Regions from separate parts of the Agarivorans albus genome, predicted to be linked through region 2. Evidence: predicted binding sites of a transcription regulator. Region 2 holds the regulator's gene; each other region holds the start of a gene.

Region 1 (5,820 bases), 1.0 Mb from region 2:
AGCAAAAGACGGCGAAGCCTGTATGGACATTAAACGTGCCGGCTCTAACCCATGGGATGTAATTTTAGGCCAGCGCGGATTTGGTTTAGAAGAAGGCCAAGACTATGCTATCGACTTTGTGGCGCGCGCCAACAAAGACACGGCCTTTACTGCACTTATTCAGCATAATGGTGCGCCTTATACGCAATACTTTAATCAAGTATTAGAGATTGGTACTGAGCCAAAAGCCTTTAGCTTCAAGTTCACTCAAGATCAAAAGAGTGATGCTAAAACCGAGTTTCAGTTCCAGCTAGGAGCCCAAAAAGAAGCGGTACTGTGTTTTAGCGATATCTCGGTGAAAGGTAAGTCATTCGTAATCGTAAACAAAATTCCTAATATTCGTTTAAATCAGATTGGCTTCTATCCTAAATCAGAAAAAATTGCGGTGATTCGCAGCGAAGAACAACAGCCTCGCGTTTGGCGAGTGAAAGATGCCGAAGGCAATCACCTGCTTACCGGTAAAACCAAAATATTTGGGGTGAATGCTGCATCTGGCGAAACAGTGCATCAAGCGGATTTTTCTGCTTTAACCACCAAGCATGAAAACTTGGTGTTAGATGTGGATGGTCAAACTAGCCATCCTTTCAAAATCGCCGACGATATTTACAGTGAGCTGAAACATGATGCCTTAGCTTACTTCTACCAGAACCGAAGCGGTATCGAGATTAAGCCAGAGTTTGTACAACGTCCAAACTTGGCGCGCCCAGCAGGGCATGTGCCAGATGTAGTGAGCTGCTTTAACAAAACCGACGACAAAGGCAACAAGTGGCCAGGTTGTGATTTTGACATGGACCTCACCGGCGGTTGGTATGACGCGGGCGACCACGGTAAGTATGTGGTAAACGGCGGCATTAGTACCTGGACCTTAATGAACCTGTACGAGCGCTCGCAGTTTATTGAAGGCGCTAGCGAACCGTTTGCCGATGGCAAGCAACCGATGCCAGAAGCGGGTAATGGTGTTAACGATTTATTGGATGAAGCGCGCTGGAATATGGAATTCATGTTGGCCATGCAAATCCCAGAAGGTAGCAAAGTATCGGTGCCTTTGGGTAACCAACAAGAAAACATTCGTTCCCTTAAGCTAACCGAAATTGACGCCTCTGGTATGGCGTTCCATAAGGTAGCCGATGAAAAGTGGACCGGTATGCCATTACCGCCGCATAAAGATACTCAAAAGCGCCATGTTGGCCAATCAAGTACAGCAGCAACCTTAAACCTAGCTGCAACCGCAGCCCAGTGTGCGCGTATTTGGAAAGATATTGATGCAGATTTCTCTGCTCAGTGTTTAACTGCAGCAAACCGTGCTTGGCAAGCGGCCAATAAACGCCCAGAAGTATACGCTTACGATAACTTCACCGGCTCTGGCCCTTACGGGGATCTAGAACTAGCTGATGAGTTTTATTGGGCAGCGGCAGAGCTGTTTATTACTACAGGTGAATCTAAGTACTTAGAAGCAGCTAAAGCATCTCCTGCATTCTTAGCGGCGCCAGTGGGCGACGAAACGGCCAAAGGTGATTTGTTCTGGCAAGATTTAAGCTCGGCAGGCACCTTGAGCCTGGCTCTTGTTCCTAGCAAGTTAGATCAAGCAACTCGTGATAAAGCGCGTGCCAAGATTGTTGCTACGGCCGATGCATACAGCTCATTAATGACAAAAGAGGGCTACCACATTCCATACAGCGCAGAGCAGTATCCTTGGGGGTCTAACTCAAACTTAGTGAATCGCGGTATTTTCCTTACCTATGCAAGTGATTACAGCGGCGATAGTAAGTACATGCAAGCTTTGATACATGCCATGGATTACATCTTAGGGCGTAACCCGCTTGACCAGTCATACATTACTGGTTACGGCAGCAACCCGCTTAAAAATCCGCACCACCGTTTTTGGGCGCATCAAGCTGATGCTAATTCTCCAAAACCGGCACCAGGCGCATTATCGGGTGGACCAAATTCAATCAGCTTTAGCGACCCAGTTGCGGCAGGTATGAAGGGCGGCTGTGTTGGCCAAACTTGTTTTGCCGATGAAATTGGTGCGTGGACCTTGAACGAAATTACCATCAACTGGAATGCACCTTTGGTATGGGTGACTACAGTGTTGGATGAACACCGTCTCAAGTAAGTAAACCCATAACAATTAAGTATTTTAGGCCGACATTATGTCGGCCTTTATTGCTTCAAAAATTAAGTAATTACTGATACTTGGGTGTAAGCACCAGCAGATTATGTGATCTGTCACGGCGTTCTAACGCTCAATATCATTGAAAACAAGTTCTTGGCTAAGTAGACGGTTATAGTGAGACAGGGAGTTATATCTTTCTAGGTCGCTATCACTATTTAGCAACACCGGGAGAGATATAATGCGAACTAGTGTTAGTTGTCAGAGAATCAATGTGAAAGATAAAAATAAATTAGAGCAACGCTCAACTGTTTATGATGTCGCTGCGTTGGCTGGGGTTTCACCTAGCACTGTATCTCGGTTTATGAATCAAACCACTTATGTGTCTGATGCAAAACGTAAGCAAATTCAAGCTGCAATGATTGAGCTTGGCTATAAACCTGGCCAGCAAACCGGAGCCAGTGCTAGCAGCCGCACCATGACAATTGGTGTATTGGTGCAAGACCCAGACAGCCCGTTTTATTCATCTATTTTAAATGGAATTGAAGAAGTTCTGCTGGCTCAAGGTTACTCACATATTATTGTAACGGGGCACTGGAATAGCGAAGAAGAAATGGAGTCGATGCAACTGTTGTTATCGCGCTCGGTGGATGGAATTATCATCGTAACTGGCGGTTTGAGTGACGAACAGGTGGTCGAGTTTTCAAAGAAAAGACCCATCGTTGCTTTAGGCCGTGAGTTAGAAGCAGCCCGCTTACGTTCGATAAAAATTGAAAACTCAGTGGGCGCTTACATGGCCACCAATCATCTTATTCAACTGGGCCACCGCGAGATTGTGCATATTAAAGGTGCCGAGGGGCATCCCGACGCTCAGCAACGTTATGAAGGTTATTGCCAAGCTATGGAGCATGCAGGTTTGCCTGTGAAGCTGCAACTGGTTGAGCAGGGCGACTTTACCGAACAAGGCGGTTTTGATGCGGTGCAGCGTTTGTTAACCAACAAGCGTCAGTTTAGTGCTATTTTTGCTTCTAATGATTTAACCGCACATGGTGCAATGTTGGCTTTATATAAAGCCAAGCGACCAGTGCCAGAGCGGGTTTCGGTGATTGGATTTGATGATGTGCCTGGCTCGGCGTTTTTCATTCCGCCGCTAACTACAGTGCGTCAACCCATATTTGATACCGGTTATGCTGCCGCCTTAACCATTTTAGACATGCTAAATGGTGGTGCGAGCAACAACTTCCGTATTCCTCCGGTTGAACTGGTGAAACGAGAAACCACCCAAGCACATATCCTCTAGTTAAAGCTTGCGAGTTTACTGCCTAAGTCGTTTATAATCGGCTTAGGCAGACTTAACTACATAGCTATGAAAACCAATTTAATCACTCGCCCAGGCTGGCATAAACTCGATGAAGAATTAAAGTACTTGTGGAAGGTTAAACGCCCTCAAGTAACTCAAGCAGTATCCGAAGCCGCAGCACTGGGTGACCGCTCAGAAAACGCGGAATACAAAGAAGGTAAGCGAGAGCTTCGCCGCATCGATTCTCGACTAAGGTTCTTAACCAAACGCTTAGATGCCCTAGAAATTGTTGACCATCACCCTCAACAAAACGGCAAAGTATTTTTTGGCGCATGGGTCGAGCTGGAAAATGATGAAGGCGATATCGTGCGCTACCGCATTGTTGGCACCGATGAAATAGACCCAAAGCTGGGTTACATAACTATCGACTCACCCATGGCACGAGCGCTTATCGGTAAGCAAGTAGACGATGATGTGTTTGTAAAAACGCCCTCTGGCACTAAAGAGTGGTGGATTAATCTTATTCAATACACTCCTTTCGACTAGCGGAGCTAATTCTGTTAGCTAACTATTTGTCTTAATGCATATTTAACCAGCAGTTAGCGGCTAAAACCCCCATGTTGAAAATAATTCATCTAAAGCTATGTTTAAGATGAATAGCGTTGACTTAAATAATCTTCTCTTTAGTATCTAGCGGTATAGACGTCTAAGTGTCTTTAACGGAGAAGGTCAATGGGATTTCACAACGCGCAACAAATCGAAACACTCAATCAAAGCTTAAGTGAGCTTAACCGCGATATTAACGTGTCCTTTGAGTTCTTCCCGCCAACCACCGAGACCATGGAGCAAACTTTGTGGTCGTCTATCGAGCGTTTGCAAACCTTAAAGCCTAAGTTTGTATCAGTAACCTATGGCGCAAACTCGGGCACTCGAGACCGCACTCACAAGGTGATTAAAGCGATTAAAGACCGCACAGGCTTAGCAGCTGCACCGCATTTAACCTGCATCGACTCAACGCCCGATGAGCTGCGCCAAATTGCCCGCGATTACTGGAACAGTGGTATTAAAGACATTGTGGCATTGCGAGGTGATTTGCCAGAAGGCTCTGCCAAGCCGCAAATGTACGCCAGCGATTTGGTGGCTTTGTTAAAAGAAGAAGCTGATTTTGATATCTCGGTAGCGGCTTACCCAGAGATTCACCCAGAAGCAAAAAGTGCCCAAGCCGATTTACTGGCCTTAAAGCGTAAAATGGATGCCGGTGCCAACCGCGCCATTACCCAGTTCTTTTTCGATGTAGAAAGCTATCTGCGCTTTCGCGACCGCTGTGCGGCCATAGGCATTGAAGGGGAAATCGTACCCGGTATTTTGCCAGTATCTAACTACAATACCCTGAAAAAGTTTGCCTCTTTTGCCAATGTAAAAGTGCCAAAATGGCTACACAATCAGTTTGCTGGCTTAGAGAATGACCAAACTACTCGAAACCTAGTAGGCGCCAGTGTAGCGATTGAAATGGTCAAAGTATTATCGCGCGAAGGAGTGAAAGACTTTCACTTTTATACGCTTAACCGCTCGGAGTTATCTTACGCTATTTGCCACACTTTAGGTGTTCGCCCAGCGGAAGCAGTGCCTGCTTAGTAGTCAAAATCAATAAGTAATAAAAAGCCTAGTAACCTGGGCTTTGTTGTATCCGCAGTTGGTGGCCAATATTGTGGAGTAGATACGGAAACGCCCAAAGTTATTAGCTTTGGGCGTTTCTTATAGCAAAATTAGTTACGACAAACCGAGCTTTAAAGCGTCATGCGCAGAATTGGAAAAGGTTTGCCCATATCATCAAGTGGCGAACGTGAAATGACCTTAAATCCCATATGTTGGTAAAACCAACTGCTTGCGGTTTTTGTTCATTTACGTCTGCTTTCGTAGCGCCTAAGTGCTCAATAGCATATTGCAGTAGCGCTTTACTAACACCTCGCCCTCTCGCTTCATTTAAGATGAACAGCATTTCAACCTTTGAATCGTGGCTACCCACAAAACCCAAAATTGAACCACTCTCATTGTTTATACATCTTAAGGTAACAGCGGAAAAAGCCTGCTCAATGATAATGGGTTTAAGAACTCAATATCTTCTTCTGTTATAAAGTCATGTGTTGCTCGGACTGAGTTTTCCCAAACCATAAGCATTTCTGCATAGTTTTTAGGAAGCACATTTTTCACAATCATAGTGTTCTCTCTAAAATTGACTGAAATTCATGTGCAGCCGCGAGCGTGGATTTTAGTTCTAAGGTGTATTTAAATCTACAAACATCCTAAGGCGATTTGCTCGGTGTTTACGCTGAGGTACTAACTTGCCACGAAGTAAGTAAAATCAATG
Region 2 (5,820 bases):
CAAGGTTTTCGAGCAATACCGCATCTTTCACTAAACGTGGATCAGCACTATAAATACCAGCTACATCACTCCAAATCGTAGTAGACACTGCATCGGCCAAGGCGGCTAACTCGGTAGCCGAGTAATCACTGCCGTTGCGACCTAAAGTCACGGTACGCTGCTCACTATCACTACAAATAAACCCCGTTACCACTATACGGCAAGCGGCTTTTTCAGCTAAACATTTAGCTAATAACGGTGTACTTTGCGCAACATCTACTTGCGGTTGAGTAGATAACTCCGCTTTAAAAAACTGGCGAGAATCTAACCACTCGGCTTGGCAATCTTGAGCACTTAACAAAGCAGCTAATAAACGTGCAGACCAACGCTCGCCAAAAGACAATACTTCATTACAGGTAAAGGCTGTAAGCTCACCTTCAAGAATACTAGCGATTTGGTGATGTTCGCCATCAAGCGCTGTTAGGATCAGTTTGGCAGCGGCTTCATCAAGAAGCTCATTCACCAACTTGCTTTGGAATTCAATTAAACCGGTTAGCGCATCGGCTGCAGCATTATCGGCCTGTTTAGCCAACTCAATAATATTGATTAAACGGTTAGTGGTTTTACCCGCTGCCGATACCACAATTAAATCCTGTGCTTGGGTATGCTCGGCCACAATGGCCGCCACCCGCTTAAAGCACCCTGCATCAGCTAAGCTGCTGCCACCAAATTTATGCACATGTCTATTTACCGACATGACTTACCTCTCTACAACGCTGGTAAAACTACAGTTGGGCAAAGGCCTGCTGTAAATCATTAACTAAATCTTGCGAATCTTCCAAGCCTACCGATACCCGCAATAACTGATTAGAAATGCCAGCCTCTTCTAGCGCTTCCGCCGACATCGCAGCGTGTGTCATGGTAGCCGGATGAGCAATTAGACTCTCTACGCCACCTAAAGATTCCGCCAAAGAAAACAACTGTAAGCTTTTTAAAAACTTAACCATTTGGCTTTCTTCTAAATTCAATTCAAAACTGAACATAGCACCAAAGCCTTTTTGCTGGCTTTGCGCTAAAACATGCCCAGGATGCTCTGGTAAACCAGGATAGTAAATCGCGCCTACCGCTTCTTGTTGCTGCAAACATTCCACCAGGGCTTGGGCATTTTGTTGGTGTACATTCATACGTGCTTTAAGGGTACGCAAACCTCGCAAAGTAAGGTACGAATCAAAAGCAGAACCCGTTAACCCTAAACAGTTTGCCCACCACGCCAATTGCTCGGCCAGTTCTTCGTTGGCTGCAACCACCATACCGGCCACCACATCCGAGTGGCCGTTAATATATTTAGTGGCCGAGTGCACCACAATGTCGGCACCTAACAAAATTGGCGTTTGCAAGGCAGGCGACAAAAAGGTGTTGTCTACCACTACCAACGTGCCAGCAGCATGTGCTTGCTCGGCAATGGCTTTAATGTCTACAATTCGAAGCAAAGGGTTACTTGGGGTCTCTAACCACACCAATTTAGGCTTCTTAGCCAATAGCTGAGCTAGAGCTGCGTCATCGTTTTGATCAACAAAAGCCACTTCAAAGGCATTCTTTTTAGCTAGGCTGTCGAATAAACGGTAGCTACCACCGTAACAATCATGCGGCGCAACCAATAAATCGCCAGGCTCAAGCAAGGCAGTAACAAGGTTAACCGCCGACATACCGGTGTTAGTAATTACCGCACCAGCGCCATGTTCTAAATCGGCAATCGCCTCGGCTAAAATGTGGCGAGTAGGGTTACCTGAACGGCTGTAATCAAACTGGCGTTTTTGGTTAAAATCAGCAAAGCTGTAGTTACTCGACAAATAAATAGGCGGTACTACCGCACCGTGTTGGGTATCACTTTCAATACCGCTGCGCACTGCTATAGTAGCCGCTTGTAGATCTTTTAAAGACATTGCTGATTTACTCCCTCAATTTATCCTGCCACTTTACCACTAGCAAAAAAGACGTCAACACTTCTAGACGTCTAAATGTCTTTGCTGTTGGATTGCTAAGTCGCATTTCCCCCGTTACAATAGGGTCTCTTTAGTTTGGTGTGTATTGCAGAATGTCTACAGATTGGAATGGTGAGTGGATCAGCCCTTACGCTGAGCACGGTAAAAAAAGCGAACAAGTAAAAAAAATCACAGTATCTATCCCACTAAAAGTGCTAAAGATATTGACCGATGAGCGAACCCGTAGACAAATAAATAACCTACGCCACGCCACCAACAGTGAGCTACTTTGCGAAGCATTTTTGCACGCCTACACAGGCCAGCCGCTCCCCGACGACGCCGACTTGCAAAAAGACAAGCCCGACCCGGCCTTAGAGAAAGCCGCCCAAGCGGAATTGGATAAAGAAGAATAAGAAACTAGGAAGCCGCTCATTGAGCGGCTTTTTTGTTGCCTAAACCCAGCGTACGACAAATTATTTTCACCAACTTTTACTCATAAACTGTAATCAAATTGAGGGCTTACCGGTCTGTAAACAGGCTCTTAACTTAAAATAGGTAAAAGGATGAAAACGTCGTACCCTCCTCAGTTAGCCTCAAAACTATCGCTTGGTCTTTTATGTTTAAGGCTAAGCATTGCCCTCGTGTTTACAATATGGGCCTTAGATAAAGTACTTGTGCCAGAGCATGCAATAAAAGTGTTCTCTGGCTTTTACGGATTAAATTTAACCACCAATACACTTATTGCCATGGGGCTTGCACAACTGGCCTTTATCGCAGCCTTTACCTTAGGTTTATGGAAAAACATCACCTACCTTGCAGTATTGGTACTGCATGCTGGTTCAACATTTTCTTCATTTGCTAAGTATCTAGACCCATTTAATAACTTATTGTTCTTTGCTGCTTGGCCAATGCTCGCTGCATGCTTAGCTCTCTATTTGCTGCGAGATTATGACACTTGGACTTTGGGTAAAGCTCACTCTTTAGAGCAGAGAGAAGAAGCCAACAACTAAGTACTAATTGATAAAACGAAGCCGCTGATTAAGCGGCTTTTGTTGCTTTATCTTACCTAAGGCTACGCTTGCCTCCATTTGCTTTATTTCTCATCTGTTAGCTAAACGCTCCCGTTTCGCCTAACTGCGACGTCATTTTCTTTGAACAACCAAAGAAAATGAAGCAAAAGAAAGGTTGCCCCGCATTATCTGAACACTCAGGAGACACTAAATATGAAGTGAAAGTTTGTACTGCGTTTGCTAATGAGTTCAGCTGCGTATGTCTAACTTCGAAAGAAAATAAGCTCAGCAAAACATTAAGCAATCGACTTTCTAGTTTAGTTAGTTATCATCCTCAAAAAAATTTCTATTTTAAGTCAGTTAATAACGTCAAGGATGATCATGAAAAAGCTATACACAGCTGCGCTAATTCTATTAGCAGGATGTGCCAGTACTGAATCAAATACCGAAGTAACTTCAACAATTCTCGACTACGGGATTTACGGGCAATCAAGTCTCACAGGAGAATACTCAGCAAGCAATACGCCAAACGATTCGGTACTAACGGGTAAGAGTGGAAAAGTCACTAAGCAAACAACTGAGATAGCAGCTCAAGTGGGTACAACTTTTGGTTATTGTTTTGAAGTAAAAGCTGGACAAAAAAAGGTTGAAGTAACTAAATCGATTACCAGCCCTGAAATGATAGATGATGACGGGAAAATCTATACTTCGATGTCATACAGTAAAACGCTAAAACTAAAAAACGGGACAACGAGTAATTGTCATTTCTACTTCATCGAAGAAAAATGGGAAGCTGTTACTGGTGACTGGTTATTTGAAGTATTCCATGAAGGTAAACTTCTAACTAAAAAGCAATTTAGCTTAATCTAAAAACTATTAAGCCCCAGACACAAAAAAAGCGCCCTTAGGCGCTTTTTGTTTGCTGTGTAGCGAAAATAAGGCTGGCTTATTTTTTGCCCAATACAGCGAATTTCTTGTTGAAACGATCAACACGACCACCGGTATCAACGTTACGTTGCTTACCAGTGTAGAACGGGTGACATTTGTCACATACGTCTAGGAACATTGCGCCAGTGCGAGTAGATTTAGTTTCGATTACGTTACCGCAAGAACAAGTAGCAGTAAGTACTTCGTAAGTTGGGTGGATATCAGTTTTCATGGATTACCTCAATACTTGGGCCGTATCGCCATCTGGTCGCCACAATTGACACCAAACACCATACGAAAGCAACTCTATCAGAGCCTATAAATTTTAGGTGGCGGATCATATAAGAAGCCACCTAGCATAGCAAGCACCCAACAACAAAAAGCGGGCAAAAATTCGCCAAACGCTTGATTTGCTCCGCAAGGTGCTCTGCCAGTAGAATGAGACAGGTTTTTTGCTTGAGTTTATTCATTAGTGTCGATTGTTCGTGTTGCCTTAGCTATTCCCCTGCGTCGCCTTTTTGATTACAGCGTGCCAGCAAACACCCCCATGCCAGCCATTGGTACTCGGGTAAAGGTGCCTTTTGGTAAAGGCGAAAAAGTGGGTTTGGTAATAGAACACCCCAGCGATAGCGACATTGCCGAAGATAAACTCAAACCATTTAGTGAATCACTCGATCAACAAGCATTATTACCAGAAAGCCTATTTAAGCTACTTAATTGGGCTAGCTCTTATTATCACCACAGCTTAGGAGATGTTATCAGCCAAGCCTTGCCGGCACTTTTACGCAAAGGTGAGCCAGCCAAAGCTAAAAGCATTGTTGTGTGGCGTTTAAGCGAGCAAGGCAAAGCGGCCGATCTAGCTAACTTTACCCGCGCCCCCAAGCAAGGGGTTGTATTAGGCAGCTTGCAACAGCAAGAAGATGGCCAGCTGAGTGACGAACAATGCAAGCAACAAGAATTATCCCGTACTGCCATTAAAGCGCTAGTAGATAAAGGTTTTATCGAAAAACATGAGATTACGCCCGCACCAGCGCTGTGGTCGAAAAGCGATACCAACAACCAAGCCTCGCTGAAGCTTAATGCAGAACAAGCCATTGCAGTGGCGGCAGTCAATCAAAGCATTGGCAGTTTTCAGGCCTTTCTTATCGAGGGTATTACCGGGTCGGGCAAAACCGAGGTGTATTTAAATATTATTGCCGAAGTGCTTGCTAAAGGTAAACAAGCCTTAGTATTGGTGCCCGAAATTGGCTTAACGCCACAAACCTTAGCGCGCTTTGCCGAGCGCTTTAAAGTGCCGGTTTATGCGATTAACTCTGGGTTAAACGACACCGAACGTTTTACCGCATGGCTTAAAGCCAAACAAGGCGAAGCAGGCATTATTATTGGCACGCGTTCGGCAGTATTCACCCCCATGAAAAACCCTGGGGTAATTATTATCGATGAGGAGCACGACAGCTCTTTTAAGCAGCAAGACAGCTTTCGCTACCACGCGCGCGATTTAGCCATAGTGCGTGCCCGCTTAGAAAAAATGCCGGTGGTGCTTGGCTCTGCCACCCCATCGCTAGAAAGTTTGCACAATGCGCTAAGCGGCCGTTACTCACACTTAGAACTAAAGCAACGCGCCGGTAATGCAGTATTGGCCGAGCAACAATTACTGGATATTCGCCAGCAACCTTTATCCTCAGGTTTATCACCAGCACTAATTAAAGCCATGCGCATTGAGTTAAAAGCTGGCCGCCAAGTAATGCTGTTTTTAAATCGCCGAGGTTACGCCCCTGCGTTGCTGTGCCATGAGTGTGGCCATGTATGCGAATGTGAGCGTTGTGAGGCTTACTTTACCTATCATCAGCAGCCTCGCCATTTAGCTTGTCACCACTGTGGCAGCCAAAAAGCCGTGCCACACCAATGTGAAAAATGTGGCT
Region 3 (5,820 bases), 350 kb from region 2:
ATATACCAGTTTGCTATGGGCCTGCTATTAACGTGGGGTGGCTATGCTGTGGGAATCGTAGGCCCAGCCTGTTATCTAAGTGCGGTTGTTGCCAGTAACTTGTCTTACTCCGCGCGCTTAACCGAAGGTCAAGTACGCTTAAGTGTTGCATGTGGCACTGCCGCGGCAGTAGCGGCTTTATTTAATGCGCCATTGGCCGGTACGGTGATAGCTTATGAGTTAGTCATGCGTCGCTTTAACTGGCGCTCTATCGCCACCATTGCGGTGGTGGCAGCAACAGCAAGCGTTATATCGCAATTACATGGTGGAAGCATGTTAACAATTAACCTGCCTCCACAGTCTTTTGAATGGCATGGTTTAGCGCAGTTTGCCTTACTCGGCATGTTGTGTGGTGTATTTGCTACTTTGCTGGTTAAGCTTATTCGCGCCATGCCTAAACTTAACCGCAACTATGCAGTAACTATTGCGGCTAGTGTGACCGCTTTAGCAGGGCTACTAAACCCTCAATGGTTAGGTTTAGAACCTATTACGCCAAACGGTTTACTTTATTGGGAGTTAGACCTTGGCCAACAGCACCTCTGGTTATTGGCTAGGATCGTCTTAACCACTGTAGCTCTAGCCTTTGCCCTACCCGGTGGCAGTTTAGGCCCCATGTTGGTAATTGGCGGTATTTTAGGCAGTATTATTGGCGAGGTTATTCCTGATAGTGCAGACTTAATGCTCGTTATAGTAGGTATGGGCGCCATGTTTGGCGCAGTATTTCGCACCCCCTGGGCAGCGTTTTTACTCATTACCGAACAAACCATGCAGGTTGAAATTGTTATTCCAGCCATAGTGGCGTGTTTGTGCGCCAGTGCCATTGCCAAATATATCTTCCGTTCACCCAGTTTGATTGAGCAGCAACTACTCAATGCGCAAATCCGCTTAATCAATAGCCCCGTTCTAGTTAAAGAAGAAAACAAAACGCTAGATAGTGAACAATTGCAGCAAAGTTAAATGTAAGACCCAGCAATAGCGGCGACGACAAAGAGACAAGCTTAAATACAAGTACCCTCGCATTCTCTATTACCAAAACAACTCGCTAGCTAGATAAACTGAGCAGCGCTCTCCCAACAAATGTGTGAAACGAATAGCCCAGTCCCAGCACTACAGATAGCAAAACCCTAACCAGCAAAAATGAGCCGATAATACCTGTCAAATAAGACAAGAAAGGAGCTATTCACCGGAAAAACTAGGCGAAATGAAAATGAGAACGGTATCACAGAAAAATACGATAGGCTTGCAGGCTTAAGTGTTCTAGAATGACACGGATATTAATAGTGGCTTTGTATTTTATAGGGATTTTTTTTATGCGCCGCCCAGTTGTACTGTTAATAATGGCTTGGTTTTCAGGTCAAGTTTTTGCTGCCGTAAATACCGACACCACCACCTTCCAAGCTAATAGTCGAGTGATTAAAAGCTTCAGCGATGAACATGGTGAAACCACCAAGCACATACCTAGCATCAAAAAGTTCGATGCTGGCCAATACTTCTATTCGCAAACTCTTAAGTACCACGACTTTGTTTGGTCATGTAAAGAATACGATGATGGCGGCCAGTGCCTAGATTTAACCCGTAGCCCTCGTCCTCCGATTCGCTTAGTCTCTTTTGTGCATGACCGAAATGACCAAAGTAAAATTCAAGCTGATTTAGTGCTGCTTTATAACCAGCAGAATGACAAAAAAATTGAGCTAATTAACTTGAGTGAAGACAGAACCGCTCGTAGCAAGTATCAAGTTTCTACTCTGCCGGTTGTTGTAATTGTGCGTGGTGACGAAGAAATCGCTCGCAAAACCGGACTCGAAACCAGGCAAAACATGAGTAACTGGATTAAGCACGAGCTGAGCAAACCCTAATAACGCAACTTGCATTCAAACTTGTACACTTAGCCGCTTTAAAAGTGGCTAAGTGATTTGTAGTTCAAGCTAAGATCTAACAGCCACCACTTTTAGGCTTTTCTAAGCAGTACTCTGTATCTGCCGTTCTGACATACCATCAGCCCCTAAAGATAGCTAAGCGATTAGCAACAAAATAGTTTTTGCTAAGATCTTAAAGTTGAAAGCCTGCGTATTAATGGGCAAATTCAATAAAACTAATCTGCCAATGTGAATTATTTTCATTAATAAGCGCTAGCAAATCTTTTACCCCTCACTTAGAATAGACGTCCAGATGGTAAAACATCCATACGTATATAATTCCATTTACGAGATATAAACATGGCTACTCATTTATTTACTTCAGAATCAGTGTCTGAAGGGCATCCAGACAAAATTGCAGATCAAATCTCCGATGCAGTATTGGATGCAATCTTAGAGCAAGACCCAAAGGCACGTGTAGCCTGTGAAACCTACGTAAAAACCGGCATGGTAATGGTAGGCGGCGAAATCAATACCTCAGCCTGGGTTGATATCGAAGAACTTGCTCGCTCAACAGTACGTGACATTGGCTACACCCACTCAGATATGGGTTTTGATGCTGACTCTTGTGCAGTGCTTAACGTTGTGGGCAAACAAAGCCCAGACATTAACCAAGGTGTAGACCGCTCACGCCCAGAAGATCAAGGCGCTGGTGACCAAGGTTTAATGTTTGGTTATGCTACCAACGAAACCGATGTATTAATGCCTGCACCAATTACTTACTCTCACTTGCTGGTTAAGCGCCAAGCAGAAGTGCGTAAAAATGGCACACTTGACTGGTTACGCCCAGACGCTAAATCACAGGTTACCTTTGCTTACGAGAATGGCATTATCACTGGCATTGACGCGGTAGTTTTGTCTACACAGCACTGTGACAGCATTTCTACTGCCGATTTACGTGAAGCCGTAATGGAAGAAATCATTAAGCCAGTACTACCTGCACAGTGGCTTAACGATAAGACCCAGTTTCACATTAACCCTACTGGCCGCTTTGTAATTGGTGGCCCAATGGGTGATTGTGGCTTAACCGGTCGTAAAATTATTGTAGATACCTACGGAGGCATGGCACGTCATGGTGGCGGTGCATTCTCTGGTAAAGATCCTTCAAAAGTTGACCGCAGTGCCGCATACGCTGGCCGCTATGTAGCTAAAAATATTGTTGCCGCAGGTTTAGCCGATCGCTGTGAGATTCAAGTATCGTATGCAATTGGTGTAGCGGAGCCGACTTCAATCAGCATTGACACCTTTGGCACTGGCAAAATTGCCGATGACAAATTAGTGGCTTTAGTGCGTAAGCACTTTGACCTGCGCCCTTACGGTATTTTAAGCATGCTAGATTTGGAACGCCCAATCTATAAAGCAACCGCTGCTTACGGTCACTTTGGTCGTGAAGAGTTCCCTTGGGAAGCGACTGATAAAGCAGAACTACTAAAGAGTGAAGCTGGCTTATAAGCTATTGCTCACTCGTTAAATTAAGCCGAAAGCGTATAATCGACGATTATCCTTTCGGCTTTTTTATTGGCTAAGTCTAAGAATTCAATTTGTGCAGCAAATAACTCATCAAGTAGAACAGTGCTTTAGGCTGGCTGAAAGCTATTTTAAGCAAAGCTTTCAGCGCCCCGAGCTTGTGCTGTCATCGCGAAAAAGTAAAGTGGCGGGCAGTGCCAATTTAAGCCAATGGCGCTTGCGTTTTAACGCCCACTTTTATCAGCAGCAACCGCAACACTTTTTAGCCCAAACCGTCCCTCACGAAGTAGCTCATCTAGTCTGCCACGCGGTTTACGGCCGAGTAAAACCCCACGGAGTAGAATGGCAACAGATAATGCAGCAAGTTTTTAACTGCCCCGCTGCTACCACTCACAACTACTCACTAGAACAACTACAGCTAAGCAGTTATGAATATCGCTGTACCTGCCAAGTTCATCAATTAAGCGTTCGGCGTCATAATAAAGTGTTAAAAGGGGCTGCTTACAAATGTCGAAACTGCCAACAACCACTCTTTCAATGCTAAGTTTGTTCACTCGCTATACAACTCTTTTTTGAAATCACCTTCGTAGGTAACCCATTACGACCACCTTTAAGGTCAACCATAAAACCTAAGCCATCGTTAAGTGCAGAGTTCTCTAAGTAATTACTTTCGTCACAAACAACTTTAGTAAGCCAGCTTTCCATTATACCAACTGAATTTGCAGTCCAGCCTCTACGTTTATCACGAAGCCTGCGTTCTATAACCAAAACATCTCCTTTGAAATAACATTGCTGGCGTAAATAAGGAGGAGTTTCCACGTTGGTATTACAATGGCTTAATACCAGCTCCTTGGTCTCTTCTGATATTGAAAATGCAGGATCAGCTTGATAAGCCAACGCAATGCTCTCTGCATTTTGATTTAGGTTCGCACAGCCACTAAAGAGAAATAAAGAGGCTAGAGGTAAAGTCCATTTAATAAACAACACGATTTCCTTTTCGTTATCGACAAAAGCAACAATATGAAGGAATCAGGATATAAATCAACAAATAATACAAAATAACTGTAATTCTAGTTTTGCTATTCTAGGCTTAACTACTTTTTAGGTTTATCCTTTAACAGTCAAATCCTTAACCAATACAACAACCCAAAGGGCCTATTTTTCACCATGCGCATTCCACGAATTTTCCACTCTCTGCCGCTCTCGCTAAACATGGTCACAGAGCTTGATGATGAAGCAGCCAATCACGTTGGGCGGGTACTGCGCATGGAAGCTGGCCAGCAACTGGAGCTGTTTAATAACGATGGCAATAACTACGCAGCACAAATAGAAAACGCCAGTAAGAAGCACGTGTCGGTGAAAATTACCGCAGTTGCCGCTAACCCTAGCGAGTCTCCTCTGCATATCCATCTAGGCCAAGTGATTTCTCGTGGTGACAGAATGGAGTTTACCATTCAAAAATCCGTGGAGCTGGGAGTAAATAAAATCACCCCACTCACCAGCGAGCGTTGTGGGGTCAAGCTCAACCAAGAGCGCTTTGAGAAGAAGCGCCAACAATGGCAAAAAATTGCTATTGCTGCTTGTGAGCAGTCGGGGCGCAGTGTTGTGCCAGAAATAGCGCCACTGCAAAGCCTAGAGCAATGGGCCAGTGAAGAGTCTGCCGCTATGAAGTTGAATTTGCACCCAAAGGCCCCATATAGCATTAAGACCCTGCCAACTCCTGAACACGGAGTAAGGCTACTTATTGGGCCAGAAGGTGGCTTAAGCGAGCAAGAAATTGAGAACTGCAATCAGCATCAGTTTCAAGAGACAATTTTAGGGCCGCGGGTACTGCGAACCGAAACCGCTGCCCTTACGGCTATTACCGCTTTGCAATGTCAATTTGGAGACTTAGCATAAATGAGCATTAAACTTGGTATCGTGATGGATCCCATCGCCGACATTAACATCAAAAAAGATTCTAGTTTCGCCATGTTGCTAGAAGCTCAATCACGCGGCTACGAGATTTACTATATGGAGATGCAAGATCTCTATTTAGATGGCGGCAGAGCTGCAGCTAATATGCGCCCATTAGCCGTACAACATGACGAGCAATCTTGGTATGAATTAGGCAGTGAAGTGGATCAAAGCTTGAGTGAGCTAGATGTCATTTTAATGCGTAAAGATCCTCCATTTGATACCGAGTTTATCTACGCCACATATATTTTGGAGCGCGCCGAAGCCGAGGGCAGCTTAATCATTAACAAGCCGCAAAGCTTACGCGACGCTAACGAGAAATTGTTTACAGCCTGGTTTGCCGAGTTTACCCCAACCACGCTAGTTAGCAGTGATATGCCGCGCTTAAAAGCTTTCCACCAGCAGCACAAAGACGTCATCATGAAACCACTAGATGGTATGG

The links. The regulator MetJ, encoded in region 2, represses methionine synthesis genes. The targets are predictions, from matches to a motif close to TAGACGTCTAGACGTCTA.
Region 1: a site for MetJ is predicted at 4,144-4,161, ahead of metF (methylenetetrahydrofolate reductase). Genes of this name have one in related genera too.
Region 3: a site for MetJ is predicted at 2,198-2,215, ahead of metK (methionine adenosyltransferase). Genes of this name have one in related genera too.

The regions. Positions count from the first base shown of each region.
Region 1 covers NZ_AP023032.1:4,196,897-4,202,716, reverse strand. The annotation lists gene K5620_RS19060 (glycoside hydrolase family 9 protein) at 1-2,155, shown strand, start outside; gene K5620_RS19055 (substrate-binding domain-containing protein) at 2,427-3,452, shown strand; gene greB (transcription elongation factor GreB) at 3,519-3,998, shown strand; gene metF (methylenetetrahydrofolate reductase) at 4,185-5,087, shown strand; partial or broken gene K5620_RS19040 (GNAT family N-acetyltransferase) at 5,240-5,669, opposite strand.
Region 2 covers NZ_AP023032.1:416,381-422,200, reverse strand. The annotation lists gene metL (bifunctional aspartate kinase/homoserine dehydrogenase II) at 1-736, opposite strand, end outside; gene metB (cystathionine gamma-synthase) at 765-1,922, opposite strand; gene metJ (met regulon transcriptional regulator MetJ) at 2,075-2,374, shown strand; gene K5620_RS01975 (hypothetical protein) at 2,603-2,971, shown strand; gene K5620_RS01970 (DUF3859 domain-containing protein) at 3,353-3,841, shown strand; gene rpmE (50S ribosomal protein L31) at 3,918-4,130, opposite strand; gene priA (primosomal protein N') at 4,371-5,820, shown strand, end outside.
Region 3 covers NZ_AP023032.1:765,676-771,495, reverse strand. The annotation lists gene K5620_RS03730 (chloride channel protein) at 1-996, shown strand, start outside; gene K5620_RS03725 (YbbN family protein) at 1,350-1,895, shown strand; gene metK (methionine adenosyltransferase) at 2,256-3,407, shown strand; gene K5620_RS03715 (SprT family zinc-dependent metalloprotease) at 3,427-3,966, shown strand; gene K5620_RS03710 (hypothetical protein) at 3,963-4,406, opposite strand; gene rsmE (16S rRNA (uracil(1498)-N(3))-methyltransferase) at 4,590-5,321, shown strand; gene gshB (glutathione synthase) at 5,322-5,820, shown strand, end outside.